Regions from separate parts of the Erwinia sp. 009765445 genome, predicted to be linked through region 2. Evidence: predicted binding sites of a transcription regulator. Region 2 holds the regulator's gene; each other region holds the start of a gene.

The links. Region 2 encodes PurR, which represses purine synthesis genes. Its sites were predicted from a motif close to CANGCAAACGTTTGCNTG; they were not measured.
Positions count from the first base shown of each region.
Region 1: AC3Y5R_RS20095 (NCS2 family permease) is a predicted target of PurR. The motif match lies at 3,578-3,595, and genes of this name have one in related genera.
Region 3: guaB (IMP dehydrogenase) is a predicted target of PurR. The motif match lies at 2,674-2,691, and genes of this name have one in related genera.

Region 1 covers NZ_JBYUWC010000021.1:4,838-9,720, forward strand. The annotation lists gene pstB (phosphate ABC transporter ATP-binding protein PstB) at 1-514, shown strand, start outside; gene phoU (phosphate signaling complex protein PhoU) at 532-1,269, shown strand; gene AC3Y5R_RS20085 (MFS transporter) at 1,402-2,637, shown strand; gene yieH (6-phosphogluconate phosphatase) at 2,808-3,470, opposite strand; gene AC3Y5R_RS20095 (NCS2 family permease) at 3,677-4,883, shown strand, end outside.
Region 2 covers NZ_JBYUWC010000010.1:73,015-77,897, reverse strand. The annotation lists gene punC (purine nucleoside transporter PunC) at 1-286, opposite strand, end outside; gene punR (DNA-binding transcriptional activator PunR) at 398-1,309, shown strand; gene purR (HTH-type transcriptional repressor PurR) at 1,382-2,407, opposite strand; gene cydH (cytochrome bd-I oxidase subunit CydH) at 2,701-2,790, shown strand; gene AC3Y5R_RS12745 (C40 family peptidase) at 2,839-3,669, opposite strand; gene AC3Y5R_RS12740 (Grx4 family monothiol glutaredoxin) at 4,040-4,378, shown strand; gene AC3Y5R_RS12735 (NAD(P)-dependent oxidoreductase) at 4,441-4,883, opposite strand, start outside.
Region 3 covers NZ_JBYUWC010000016.1:71,392-76,274, forward strand. The annotation lists gene AC3Y5R_RS17660 (protealysin inhibitor emfourin) at 1-63, opposite strand, end outside; gene AC3Y5R_RS17665 (M4 family metallopeptidase) at 60-1,076, opposite strand; gene xseA (exodeoxyribonuclease VII large subunit) at 1,213-2,583, opposite strand; gene guaB (IMP dehydrogenase) at 2,753-4,219, shown strand; gene guaA (glutamine-hydrolyzing GMP synthase) at 4,300-4,883, shown strand, end outside.

The DNA.
Region 1 (4,883 bases), on a different contig from region 2:
CCTGCTGCGTGCCCGTGTTGGCATGGTCTTCCAGAAGCCCACGCCGTTCCCGATGTCGATCTACGACAACATCGCCTTCGGGGTGCGCCTGTTTGAAAAGCTTTCCCGTGCCGATATGGACGAGCGTGTACAGTGGGCGTTGACCAAAGCCGCACTCTGGACCGAAACTAAAGATAAACTGCATCAGAGCGGATACAGTCTCTCTGGTGGTCAGCAGCAGCGCCTCTGTATTGCCCGCGGGATTGCCATCCGCCCTGAAGTGCTGCTGCTGGATGAGCCGTGCTCGGCGCTGGACCCGATCTCTACCGGGCGTATCGAAGAGCTGATCACCGAACTGAAGCAGGATTACACCGTGGTTATCGTGACGCACAACATGCAGCAGGCTGCACGCTGTTCCGATCACACGGCCTTTATGTATCTGGGCGAACTGATCGAGTTCAGCGATACCGACACGCTGTTCACCAAACCGCACCAGAAGCAAACCGAAGACTACATTACCGGCCGCTACGGTTGATTTGACTGGAGAATACGATGGATAACCTGAATCTGAATAAACATATCTCCGGGCAGTTCAACGCCGAGCTGGAGCATATCCGAACCCAGGTTTTGACCATGGGCGGGCTGGTGGAGCAGCAGCTGACTGACGCCATCATTGCGATGCACAATCAGGATGGCGAGCTGGCACAGCGGGTGATCGACGGCGACCAGAAGGTCAATATGATGGAAGTGTCGATTGATGAAGCCTGCGTGCGCATCATCGCCAAACGCCAGCCAACCGCCAGCGACCTGCGCCTGGTGATGGCAATCATCAAGACCATCTCAGAACTGGAACGCATTGGTGACGTGGCAGAGAAAATCAGCCGCACCGCGCTGGAGAAATTTGGTCAGCAGCATCAGCAACTGCTGGTGAACTTGGAGTCTCTGGGATACCACACTATCCAGATGCTGCATGACGTGCTGGATGCGTTTGCGCGTATGGACCTGAGCGCTGCAGTTGAGATTTACCGGGAAGACAAGAAAGTTGACCAGGAATATGAGGGTATCGTGCGTCAGCTGATGACTTATATGATGGAAGACCCGCGGACCATCCCGAGCGTACTGACCGCGCTGTTCTGTGCCCGTGCCATCGAGCGTATCGGTGACCGCTGCCAGAATATCTGCGAAATCATCTTCTACTTCGTGAAGGGGCAGGACTTCCGTCACGTTGGCGGCGATCAGCTGGACAAGCTGCTGACCGGCGACGACGGTATCGACAACCCTCCAGCCTGATCCCCGGCAGGCCAGGTTCGCCTGGTCTGCTGCTCCTCTCGCGCTTTCGCCGATCCGACATCACTATTTTATGGCCTGTTAAAGTTCTGAAACATATACTTGCCGCACTTTTATTTCAGGCAGGGATTTCTTATGACCACTCAGACGCCGAAAAAAGGCGCCACGCCCGGCAAAGCGATGCTGGCGGCCGTCAGCGGTTATGCAATGGACGGCTTCGATCTTCTTATTCTCGGCTTTATGCTGCCGGCAATCAGCGTTTCGCTGGCGCTGAATCCTTCTCAGGCCGGATCGCTGGTGACCTGGACGCTGATTGGTGCCGTGATCGGCGGAGTGGTCTTTGGTCATCTCAGCGATCGTCTGGGCCGCATTCGTGTGCTGACCTTCACCATTCTGATGTTCTCAGTCTTTACCGGCCTGTGCGCAGTGGCACAGGGCTACTGGGATCTGCTGGCGTACCGTACGCTGGCGGGTGTCGGGTTGGGCGGCGAGTTTGGTATTGGCATGGCGCTGATTGCAGAAGCCTGGCCTGCCAACAAGCGTAACCGCGCTTCAGCCTGGGTCGGCATCGGCTGGCAACTGGGTGTGCTGCTGGCAGCATTTATCACCCCGTTACTGCTGCAGCATATTGGCTGGCGTGGCATGTTCCTGGTCGGGCTGCTGCCGGCACTGGTCTCTTTTGCTATTCGCCGTGGCATGGGCGAGCCGGAAGAGTTCACCCGCCATGTGGATGTGAACCAGGGGCTTTCATTTACTGCGCGGATCAGGTTGCTGTTTAAGGACGCGGCGACGGCCAAAGCCAGCCTGGGGATTTTTATTCTCTGCTCGGTGCAGAACTTTGGTTATTACGGCCTGATGATCTGGATGCCAAGTTATCTCTCCTCTAACTTTGGCTTCTCGCTGACCAAATCCGGCCTGTGGACGGCGGTGACGGTGATCGGCATGACCTTCGGCATCTGGTTGTTTGGCGTGCTGGCCGACCGTTTTGCCCGCTGGAAAATCTTCCTACTGTATCAATTTGGCGCGGTGATTATGGTGGTGGTTTATGCGCAGCTGCGCGATCCAACAGTGATGCTATTTACCGGCGCAGTGATGGGGATGTTTGTTAACGGCATGATTGGCGGCTACGGCGCGCTGATTTCGGATACCTATCCGGGACAGGCAAGGGCAACCGCGCAGAACGTCTTGTTTAATCTTGGACGGGGAGTGGGAGGTTTTGGCCCGCTGGTGATTGGCCTGCTGGCCGCGAATTACTCGTTTGTGGCGGCTATCACCCTGCTGGCGCTGATCTACCTGCTGGATATTGTTGCCACGCTGTTCCTGCTGCCGAAGAAGCAGGGGAACGAGGATTCGCTGGGCGCGATTGGCTGAAGCTGGTGATGGGATGGGCCGGATAAAGATACAACCGCCACCTGGATTACAGATCTGACCGGCCATACAGGTAACACTTCTTCTGATCGATCCGGATGATACTTTGCTTAGCTCTGTCGTAGTAAGCAAGTATCATCCTGTAAAGGGCGAGTTTAGCCGCCCTGCGGGTTTCAGCCTGTAATATTCCAGCCCCGCGCCTGCCACAGAGCGGGCAGCTGCGCCAGCTCGGTAAAGGTGGTCACCAGAGGATGTTCCAACGGCTTGTTGTGCGCATCTGCGCAGAAGTAAAACACCGGAATACCGGCAGCAATCCCGGCTCTGGCACCCGCTTCAGAATCATCAATCAGAATGCACTGCTCAACCGGCACACCCATTGCCTCAGCGGCGTGAAACATCAGCTGCGGGTCGGGCTTCCAGCTGTTAATGTCATAGCCGCTGTACAACCGCTCCTCAAACCAGGGAAGCATCCCTGTCAGCCCCAGAGAATGCTGCATTTTGCCGACGGTGCCGTTCGACACCACGCACATTGGCACGGTGATTTTCTCCAGCAGCGCCTTCGCACCGGTAATCGGTTGTAGCTGCTCGTCAAACAGGCGGGCTACCTCCTTACGATAAGCAGGTTCCAGCTCTTCCTTCGTGGCGCTCAGGCCGTGCTCAGCACAAACCTCCGCAATGATGTCATACAGCTTGACGCCTTTGTACTTTTCGAACATCTCCTGCAGTGACAGCTCTGCGCCAAACAGCGCAAACGTATTGACGTAGGCCTGGGTACAGAGCAGTTCGCTGTCGACCAGCGTCCCGTCACAATCAAAAAATACACAGCTTACTGACATGGGCTCATCCTTAATGTTTACACGTCCTCCCACTTTACTTCACTGACACTGAAATGCGACCCGGAAATGTCAATTCCAGTTAGCGGTAGCGATCTCCCGGTAAAAACAGCGCAATCGGTTGCGAAAAAACCGCCGGGTAGTCTGGCAAATTAATATTTATAGGTTAGGATAGCCGACGATAACTTTTCTCCGTTTTGGAATTCATAATGAACAATTCAGGTCTACTGCAGCGGATCTTCAAATTACAGGAACACGGCACAACGGCACGTACCGAAGTGATTGCTGGTTTCACGACTTTCCTGACGATGGTCTATATCGTTTTCGTGAACCCGCAGATCCTCGGCGCTGCCGGAATGAACACCCAGGCGGTGTTTGTCACAACCTGTCTGATTGCCGCATTCGGCAGTATTCTGATGGGGCTGGTGGCTAACCTGCCTGTCGCACTGGCTCCGGCGATGGGGCTGAATGCGTTCTTTGCCTTTGTGGTGGTGGGTGCTATGGGCATCTCCTGGCAGGTAGGCATGGGCGCAATTTTCTGGGGTGCCATGGGTCTGTTGCTGCTGACGCTGTTCCGCGTACGTTACTGGATGATTGCCAATATTCCGGTCAGCCTGCGCGTGGGGATCACTGCCGGTATTGGTCTGTTTATTGCGATGATCGGCCTGAAAAATGCCGGGATTGTTGTGCCAAATAAAGACACGCTGGTGGCTGTGGGTGACCTGACCTCACACAGCGTGCTGCTGGGTGCACTGGGCTTCTTCATTATCGCCATTCTGGCTTCCCGTAATATTCACATCGCGGTGCTGGTCTCTATCGTGGTCACCACGCTGATTGGTCTGGCGATTGGTGACGTGAAGTTTGGCGGCGTGTTCTCAGCCCCGACCGGGATTACATCGGTGCTGGGCCAGGTGGACTTGGCGGGTTCGCTGAACATCGGTATGGCGGGGATTATCTTCTCCTTTATGCTGGTTAACCTGTTCGACTCTTCCGGTACGCTGATTGGCGTGACCGACAAAGCAGGCCTGACCGACGAGAAAGGGACTTTCCCACGCATGAAGCAGGCGCTGTTTGTGGACAGCATCAGCTCGGTCGCCGGGGCTTATATCGGCACCTCTTCGGTGACCGCTTATATTGAGAGTTCTTCAGGTGTTTCTATCGGCGGGCGTACCGGCCTGATGGCGGTGGTGACCGGCATTCTGTTCCTGCTGGTGATGTTTCTGTCACCGCTGGCGGGCATGGTTCCGGCTTATGCTGCAGCAGGCGCGCTGATTTATGTTGGTGTGTTGATGACTTCAAGCCTGGCGCGTGTGAAGTGGGATGATCTGACCGAAGCCGTTCCTGCCTTTGTGACCACTGCAATGATGCCATTCAGTTTCTCAATCACCGAAGGGATCGCTCTGGGCTTTATCTCTT
Region 2 (4,883 bases):
GGGTCACGGTAGAGTCAACCCACCACATTGCGCCACAGCTGACGGAGAACAGACCCAGCCCCATCAGCAGAACGGGTTTACGACCAATCCGGTCAGAGAGTGGTCCCCACATCAACTGGGCGCTGGCAAATCCGGCCAGGAACAGACTCAGACTGGCACTGATTGCTCCAGCTTCAGTCAGCAAATCTTGCTGCATAACACCAAAAGCTGGCAGGTACATATCAGTGGCGAGAAAACCTGCAACGCTGAGCAGCGCGAGGTAAATAATAAATCCTTTAGATGGCATTCTGTTGCTCTTTATCAGGTGAATGAAACGCTGCGCAGTGTAATTGAGTGGCAAAGCGCTTGTGAAACGGTAATATTTGCAGGTTGCGTTCAAAAAAATTGCAGGCAAATTATGTGGTCAGAACATTCCCTTGAAGTGGTCGATGCCGTGGCGCGCACCGGGAGTTTCACGGCGGCGGCGGCAGAGCTGCACCGCGTGCCTTCTGCTATCAGCTATACCATCCGTCAACTGGAAGAGTGGCTGGCTGTTCCTCTGTTTGAGCGGCGTCACCGCGATGTGGTGCTGACGGATGCCGGACGGCTTTTTAGTCAGGAAGGGCGTAGTGTTATCAAAAAAATGCTTTCCACCCGGCGTCAGTGTCAGCAGGTCGCTAATGGCTGGCGGGGGCAGATCAATATCGCTGTCGACCGCATTGTTAAACCGGCGAGGAGCCGCCAGCTGGTGGTGGATTTTTACCGCCATTTTCCTGATATGGAGCTGCATCTGACGTCGGAAGTGTTTAACGGCGTCTGGGACGCACTGGCCGACGGGCGGGTGGATGTGGCAATCGGCGCAACCCAGGCTATCCCGGTGGGGGGGCGCTTCGCCTTCCGCGATATGGGGATGCTGAACTGGCGCTGTGTGGTGAAGGCCGATCATCCACTTGCTCAGCTGGAGGGGGAGGTCAGCGATGAGGAGATTGGCGATTGGCCCTCACTGGTGCTGGAAGATACCTCCCGTGCTTTACCCAAACGGACTACGTGGACGCTGGATAATCAGCGCAGGCTGGTGGTGCCGGACTGGGAAAGTGCGTTTGACTGTCTGCTGGCCGGGCTGTGTGTTGGAATGGTACCGGGGCATTTTGCCCGGCCATTTTTGCAGAACGGGGAACTGGTTGAGCTGGCGCTTGAGTCAGTATTTCCGGACAGCCCATGCTGCGTCAGCTGGGCGGAGCAGCAGGCTTCACCAGCACTGAGCTGGCTGCTGGAGTATCTGGGGGAAACCGGCACGATGAACAGTGAGTGGCTGCGGGAAGAAACCTGAGGGGCGAATAAATTCTCCCCTCAACTGAGATCTGCACGATTGTAAGGGTGGGATTCATTCCGCCCTTAACGTCTAGCGGCGGTAATCGACAAACGGACCGTCTGCCACCGAGCGGCGTTCGATCAGGTTGGGATGCACTTCAATGGTTTGTGGCTCTTCGCGCTTGCTGGTAATGCGGTCGAGCAGCATTGCAAAGGCAGTTTCGCCCAGCTGTTGTTTAGGCTGGTGAACCGTGGTCAGCGCCGGGGTGAAATAGCGGGCATTGCGCACGTTATCATAACCGATCACCGAAATATCCTGCGGTACGCGCAGGCCCATCTCATCCGCCGCGCAGATGGCGCCCATGGCCATCACATCGCCGCCGCAGAAGACCGCCGTGGGGCGCTGCTTCTGAGACAGAATCTGCTGCATGGCACGGTAGCCAGACTCTGGTTCGAAATCTCCCTGTACCAGCCACTCATCTCGAACTGAAATTCCCGCTTCGGAAAGTGCTTTCAGAAAACCGGCATGGCGGCCACCGCCAGTATTACGTTCCATTTGTCCCGGGATCACCCCGATATCACGGTGACCGCGGTCAATCAGATAGCGGCCCGCCATATAGCCTCCTTCAAAGGCATTATCCAGCACGGTATCGGTGAAATCGCCGCGTGATTCGCCCCAGTCCATTACCACCATTGGGATATTGCGATTGTTTTCCAGCATAGTGATCAGCGGCTCCGGATATTCCGAGCACATCACCAGCAGACCATCGACGCGCTTTTGCGCCATCATCGACAGATATGCCTGCTGCTTTTGCAGATCGTTATGGGCATTGCCCAGGATCAGGGTATAACCCTGATCAAAGCAGCAGTTCTCCACTGCTTCGATGATCTCGGCAAAATAGGGCGCTTCGCTGGAAGTGGCCAGCAGACCAATGGTTTTGGTATGGTTAACCTTCAGGCTGCGGGCGACAGCGCTGGGAGAATAATGCAATTCTTTGATTGCGGCCCATACGGCTTCCTGCGTCTCTTCAGCGACAAAGCGGGTTTTATTGATGACGTGGGAGACAGTGGTGGTGGACACCCCTGCACGTTTGGCCACATCTTTTATTGTTGCCATTAACTAGCTACTCCTGCACTTATCGTAACGTACTGATAAGCATATTGTTAAACGTTTGCCTGGATACGCAAAAACCGGACGTCTGGGGGCACTTTTTGCGGTGGATTCCGGAGACGTCAGGAAGGAAAAAAGGGTATTTCAACCCGTCATTGCGCACGCGGCACGCAGTCTGCCGGGGGTTGCGCAACGAAAAAAAGAATTCTAACAAGCCTGAGCACAGAAAACGAGATTTTTACCGACAAGTATGGGAAAATCGATGACGTTATAAACTGTAAGGGTATTAAGGAGTCGTGATGGATACCGATCTGAAGTTTTCAATACTGACAACCGTTTGCGCTTTGCTGATGATTGTCGCTTTCAGTTTTACCGCAGTAATGCACTAAGCCTTACGGGCCGCTCATCAGAACGGCCCCGTCTCTTCTGCCGACCTGTTAGCGAATCGTTTTCGGCGTCATCATCCTGCGGGCACCAATATAGTGGCGCTGCCAGTAATCATCGCTCAGAGCACTAACCTGAATATCCTTGCCGGTGCGCGGTGACTGAATGAATTTACCATTGCCCAGATACACGCCAACGTGGTCAGCTGTGCCGCGACCATTGATGCGGAAAAACACCAGATCGCCTTTTTCCAGCTCGCCACGTTTGATATTAGCCGCATCGCGCAGGTGATACATTTCATTGGCAGTGCGGGGGATTTTAAACTTCACCAGGTCTTTATAGGCATACCAGACCAGGCCGCTGCAGTCGAAACCGGTTTCTGGTGAGGTGCCACCCCACTGGTACGGCTTACCCAACTGCCCCATCAGTTTGTTCATCGCCGTTTCACGAGCTTTCTGATAGCGGGCACGGTGTGCCTTGCTGAGCTTCAGCGGGGCTGCTGCACCGTAGGTCAGATCTTCAGTCTCTTCGACCGGATTGCCGCGATGGCGACCGTAGCGTCTTTTGTACACCAGCTTTTCACGTTCTGCCGGGGCCGTTTTAAGAGAGTCTCGTTTTTTGAGTTTAAATTTCTGAACAGAGGTTAAGCGGGACTTTTTCGGGCTGGACTCTTTAACTTTCTTGCCGGAAATGACTTTAACGGGCGTTTTCTTGGTAGAGCTGGCTTTAACCGGACGTCGCTTGCGACGCTGGTCTTCACTGGCTGTCGTAGGGTTGTCGACTTTGTGGTGGTTTGCATTAATAGGGGCATGTGGCGATGCGTGCGCCATATTCAGGAACAGCTGGGCTGTGGTCAGCATGATGAGCGTGATAAGTAAACGCATCGTTACCATTAACAGTTTGTGCTCCCGCCGGGGCCAGAGCGTGATTAATTTAAGGAGATCTGCTAAAAGGCAGACAGTTCAGACGATTCTAATCGAACTTTCCGATAAAAGGTTAGGCCTTTTTTGTTTCAATGATCCAGAACAAGTAAAACCTGTAAAAATAAGCCTAATCAGCTGGTTATCTGCACAATTTTGGAATCCATTTGACAAGTCGGGGCAGCGCAAAGCACAGGAAAATGTTATTTTGGTCTTACGCACTCCGCTGTGGCACCAGAACCGGGCAGTTACTCTGCTGAAAATGTCATTTTCATCGGCGGTTCAGAGTCGCTACAATAAATAGACACGAAGTATCCGATTAAGGAAGCCATTTATGAGTACTGTTGAGAAAATTGAGCGCCAGATAGCAGAAAATCCGATTCTGCTGTACATGAAAGGCTCACCAAAACTGCCAAGCTGCGGCTTCTCCGCACAGGCTGTTCAGGCACTCTCTGCCTGTGGCGAACGCTTCGCTTATGTTGATATTCTGCAGAATCCGGAAATTCGTGCCGAACTGCCGAAATACGCAAACTGGCCGACTTTCCCTCAGCTGTGGGTGGATGGCGATCTGGTTGGCGGCTGCGACATCATTATCGAAATGTATCAGCGCGGCGAATTGCAGCAGCTGATTAAAGAGACCGCGCAGAAGTATCCTTCAGACGCTGCCGAATAAGCCGCGTTATCGTTCTGAAAGGGCAGAAGTCTGATGATTTCTGCCCTTTTTTGTTGCCTGATTTATGGCAGTGACTTCCGCTGATCCGCCTGTAAGAAGGCATCCAACAGGAAGACAAAATCCCCGTCACGCTGCTGATCCTCCGCCATCTGACGGCAAAAGGTGGCCAGCGCCTGATACAGAGCCTCACCGGAAAGCTCACCTGCATTCAGGCTGGCTATCTCTTCCATTTCCGGTGCCCACCGCCAGGCTTTACTGTACATATCAGGAATGCTTTTTCTCAGGCGCGCCAGCAAAGCAGGCTGGCTTTCTTCCATCTGCTGCAGCAGTGCGTCAGCTGCACCCACCCGGCTGGCGTTGATCAGCATCAGAGTGCACATCAGGGTGATCCCTTTATTTATCCCGGCATAGGACATCTTCAGAGCCGAAGCCGCGCCTGTTTCCGCCTGCATAATGCTGACCTGCAGACCAAAATTCTCCAGCTCCTTTAGCTGGCTTGCCTGCT
Region 3 (4,883 bases), on a different contig from region 2:
AAATCCGCCTTCACGCGCCACATCAATAACCGCGTCGTCACTTAATTCCGGAATAACGTTCATGGCAGTACGCCGACCTGTTTCCAGGCGTCCCCAATAGCCTGCCCGACAGACTTATTAAATCGCGCCTGGCCATGTTTGATCGTGAACTGCGCAAAGGTTTTAAAATCGGCGTTTTGCGGCAGGGTTTTATCGCATACCGTGTCGTACCAGGCATAGCCAGCCAGTTCCCAGGCGTAGCCGCCCAGCGCTTTTGCCGCCAGATAAAATGCGCGGTTGGGGATGCCGGAGTTCAGGTGTACGCCGCCGTTATCATCCCGCGTTTGTACATAGCCTTTCATGTTGGCCGGTTGCGGATCTTTGCCAAGCAGCGGATCGTTATAAGCCGTTCCGGGTTCGGACATGGAACGCAGCCCCTTGCCGTTGATCCCTTTCGCCAGCAATCCTTCGCCGATAATCCAGTCAGCCTGGTCGGCTGTTTGCTTCTGGTGAAACTGCTTGACCAGCGAGCCAAAGACGTCGGAGAGAGATTCATTAAGCGCGCCAGCCTGTTCGAAATAGATCAAACCGGCTTCGGTTTCCGTTACGCCGTGAGAAAGTTCGTGACCGACTACATCCAGTGCGACAGTAAAGCGGTTGAAGATTTCGCCGTCGCCATCGCCAAAGACCATCTGGTCGCCATTCCAGAACGCATTCTGATAACCCTTGCCGTAATGCACGGTACCCTGCAGCGCGAGGCCCTGATTATCCAGCGAGTTGCGTTGATAAGCCTGCCAGAAAAAATCGTAAGTGACGCCGAGATAGTCATACGCTTCGTTGACGGCCACGTCGTTACCACCCGGCTGGCCTTCACTGCGCACCAGCTTACCAGGCAATGTCTGGGTCTGTTCTGCATCATAAATTTCGCGCTGAACCTGGCCTGCCGTCGCGTTTTGAGCGCCTGTAGGTTTGATCCAGTTTTCCGCCATCAGCGTTTGTACATGTGTCAGAGTCTTGCGGGCGCAGCTCTGCTGCTGCCCGGAACCGTTATCGATGATTTTGCGCAGAATATAGGGAGGAATGACGCCATAATGCATACCTTGCTCCTTGGTCATAAGCCGAAATGTCCCAAAAAGTATAGTCGTCAGGACTCAGGTGCGCACTGGCGCTAAAACGGGGCCGGGGAAGGGGGCTACCCGGAGCGGAGTGGCGCGCCGGTTTTTGTGTCTGAAATCAGAGTGCTGGCTTGCGGGCTTTTTTCACCGGGGTGATGGCGGTCACTTCGCTCTCGACCCAGCCGTCATCCAGCCGCGTTTTCAGCCGGTCGCCGGTGTGGATCTGCCGGGTCTTCTTAATCACCCTGCCATCGGCAGCCGTGGTGACGCTGAAGCCACGTGCCAGCGTTGCCAGCGGGCTGACGCCTTCCAGCTGGGCTGCCAGCCTGGAGAAGCGCTGTTTGCCGCCATTAAGCTGCTGCTGCATCGCCTGCTGCAAGCGATACTGCCACTGCTGCATCTGTTGCTGAGCACGGTGGATTTTACTCTGCGGCTGAAACGCGGTCAGACGCTGCTCAGCGCGTTCCTGCTGACGGCCAGCCTGACGCAGCCGAAGTTGCATTGCGTCGTCCAGACGGCGTTGTAGCTTCATCATGGTGGTCTGCTGACGTGCCAGGCGCAGCTGTGGGTGCTGCTGCTGCAAACGGTGGTATAAACGGGTAAAGGTGCGACTCTTCTGCGCGAGGTAATAATCCATTGCCATTTCCAGCCGGGTCTGCTGCGACTGCAACTGGCGCAGCAGCTCAATCTGGTTGCGGCTGACCAGCTCTGCAGCGGCGGATGGCGTTGGTGCGCGCAGATCGGCTACGAAATCACTGATGGTGACATCTGTTTCATGACCCACGGCGCTGACGATGGGTATGCGGCTGGCAAAAATGGCCCGTGCCACGCGCTCATCGTTGAAGCTCCACAGATCTTCCAGCGAACCGCCGCCACGTCCGACAATCAGCACATCACATTCGCCGCGCAGGTTAGCCAGTTCGATCGCCCGCACGAGACTGGCAGGCGCATCCACACCCTGCACCGGAGTAGGGTAGATCACCACCGGAAGTGACGGATCGCGGCGGTGCAGCACGCGCAGGACATCATGCAGAGCAGCACCGGTGGAAGAGGTGATCACTCCGACCTGTCGTGCCGGGTCCGGCAGCGCCTGCTTGTGGATCTGGTCGAATAATCCTTCAGCCGTCAGCTTCTGTTTCAGCTGTTCAAACTGCTGCTGCAACAGGCCTTCACCTGCTGGCTGCATACTTTCCGCAATCAGCTGATAGTCACCGCGCGGTTCGTACAGAGTGATGGTGGCCCGCACCAGAATTTGCTGCCCATTTTGCGGGCGGAAGGTGACCCGGCGATTGCTGTTACGGAACATCGCACAGCGAACCTGCGCGCCATCATCCTTTAGCGTGAAGTACCAGTGACCGGAAGAGGGCTGGGAGAAATTGGAGATCTCAGCGCTCAACCAGATTTGCCCCATCTCCATCTCCAGCAGCTTGCGCACTGTGGTATTGAGTCGGCTGACGGTAAAAATATTGGCTGATGGCGGTAGCGACATGTGATGAGGATCAAATTTTAAATCAGAGGGTTAATCGACCGATACTACAGGGCTGAGAAAAGGTTTCAAGAGTTTTTATAAATAAAGCTGGAGGCAATCGGTTACGGCCTGTATAATGCCGCGGCAATATTTTACAAGTTCTCATTCACCCTGAGGTTGAGATATTGCCATGCTAAGAATCGCTAAAGAAGCCCTGACATTTGACGACGTTCTGCTCGTTCCTGCTCATTCGACTGTTCTCCCAAACACGGCCGACCTCAGCACCCAGCTCACTAAATCTATCCGCCTGAATATCCCTATGCTCTCCGCAGCCATGGATACCGTGACCGAAGCGGGCCTCGCTATTGCGCTGGCACAGGAAGGGGGGCTGGGCTTTATCCACAAAAACATGTCCATTGAGCGCCAAGCGGAAGAAGTCCGCAAGGTGAAAAAACACGAAAGTGGCGTGGTGACCGATCCGCAGACCGTGCTGCCAACCACCGCGCTGAGCGAAGTTCAGCGACTTACCGAATGTAACGGCTTTGCCGGTTACCCGGTAGTGAATGGCGATAACGAGCTGGTCGGTATCATCACCGGCCGTGACGTGCGCTTCGTCACCGATATGAACCTGCCTGTCTCCGCAGTCATGACTCCGAAAGAGCGTCTGGTAACCGTGCGTGAAGGTGAGGCGCGGGAAGTTGTGCTGCAAAAAATGCACGAAAAGCGTGTTGAGAAAGCGCTGGTAGTGGACGACAGTTTCCACCTGCTGGGCATGATCACCGTAAAAGACTTCCAGAAAGCCGAACGTAAACCTAACGCCTGTAAAGACGAGCATGGCCGTCTGCGCGTGGGTGCTGCTGTTGGTGCTGGTGCGGGCAACGAAGAGCGTGTTGATGCGCTGGTGGCTGCCGGTGTTGACGTGCTGCTGATCGACTCCTCTCATGGTCATTCCGAAGGCGTTCTGCAACGTATCCGTGAAACCCGTGCCAAATATCCTGACCTGCAGATCGTGGGCGGTAACGTGGCGACTGGCGCAGGTGCGCTGGCCCTGGTTGAAGCTGGCGTGAGCGCGGTGAAAGTGGGCATTGGCCCGGGTTCAATCTGTACCACCCGTATCGTGACCGGCGTGGGTGTTCCACAGATTACCGCTGTTTCAGACGCGGTGGCCGCGTTGGAAGGCACCGGCATCCCGGTTATCGCTGACGGCGGTATCCGCTTCTCTGGCGACATCGCTAAAGCAATCGCAGCGGGTGCTTCGGCGGTCATGGTAGGCTCCATGCTGGCCGGGACTGAAGAATCTCCTGGCGAAATCGAACTGTACCAGGGGCGTTCATTCAAATCTTACCGTGGTATGGGTTCTCTGGGCGCGATGTCCAAAGGCTCCTCTGACCGTTACTTCCAGACTGATAACGCCGCTGACAAGCTGGTGCCGGAAGGGATTGAAGGGCGCGTGGCTTACAAAGGCCGCCTGAAAGAGATCGTTCACCAGCAAATGGGCGGCCTGCGCTCCTGTATGGGTCTGACCGGCTGTGGTACTATCGACGACCTGCGCACCAAAGCGGAATTTGTCCGCATCAGCGGCGCTGGTATTTCGGAAAGCCACGTCCACGACGTGACCATCACCAAAGAGTCCCCGAACTACCGCATGGGTTCCTGATAACCCCTGACACACCGCCCGGCTCTGCCGGGCGTTTTAATCCTAATCCCTGAATTTGTTTATCGCCCTGGAATAGCCCAATGACGACGGAAAATATTCATAAACATCGCATACTGATCCTTGATTTCGGCTCGCAGTATACGCAGCTGGTGGCACGTCGCGTGCGTGAACTGGGCGTTTACTGTGAACTGTGGGCGTGGGACGTCACCGAAGAGCAGATCCGCCAGTTCAACCCGAACGGCATTATTCTTTCCGGTGGCCCGGAAAGCACCACCGAGCATAACAGCCCGCGAGCCCCTGAGTACGTGTTCACGGCCGGTGTGCCGGTGTTTGGCGTGTGTTATGGCATGCAGACCATGGCGCTGCAGCTGGGCGGCAAGGTTGAAGGCTCCAGCGAGCGTGAATTCGGTTATGCGCAGGTTGAAGTGGCTGTAGACAGCGCGCTGACCCGTGGCATTGAAGATTCCCTCAGCGCGGCTGGCAAGCCTCTGCTGGACGTGTGGATGAGCCACGGCGACAAAGTGACGGCTATTCCGGCGGACTTCGTGACCGTTGCCAGCACCGAGAGCTGCCCGTTCGCCATTATGGCCAACGAAGAAAAACGTTTTTATGGCGTGCAGTTCCACCCGGAAGTGACTCACACTCATCAGGGCCTGCGCCTGCT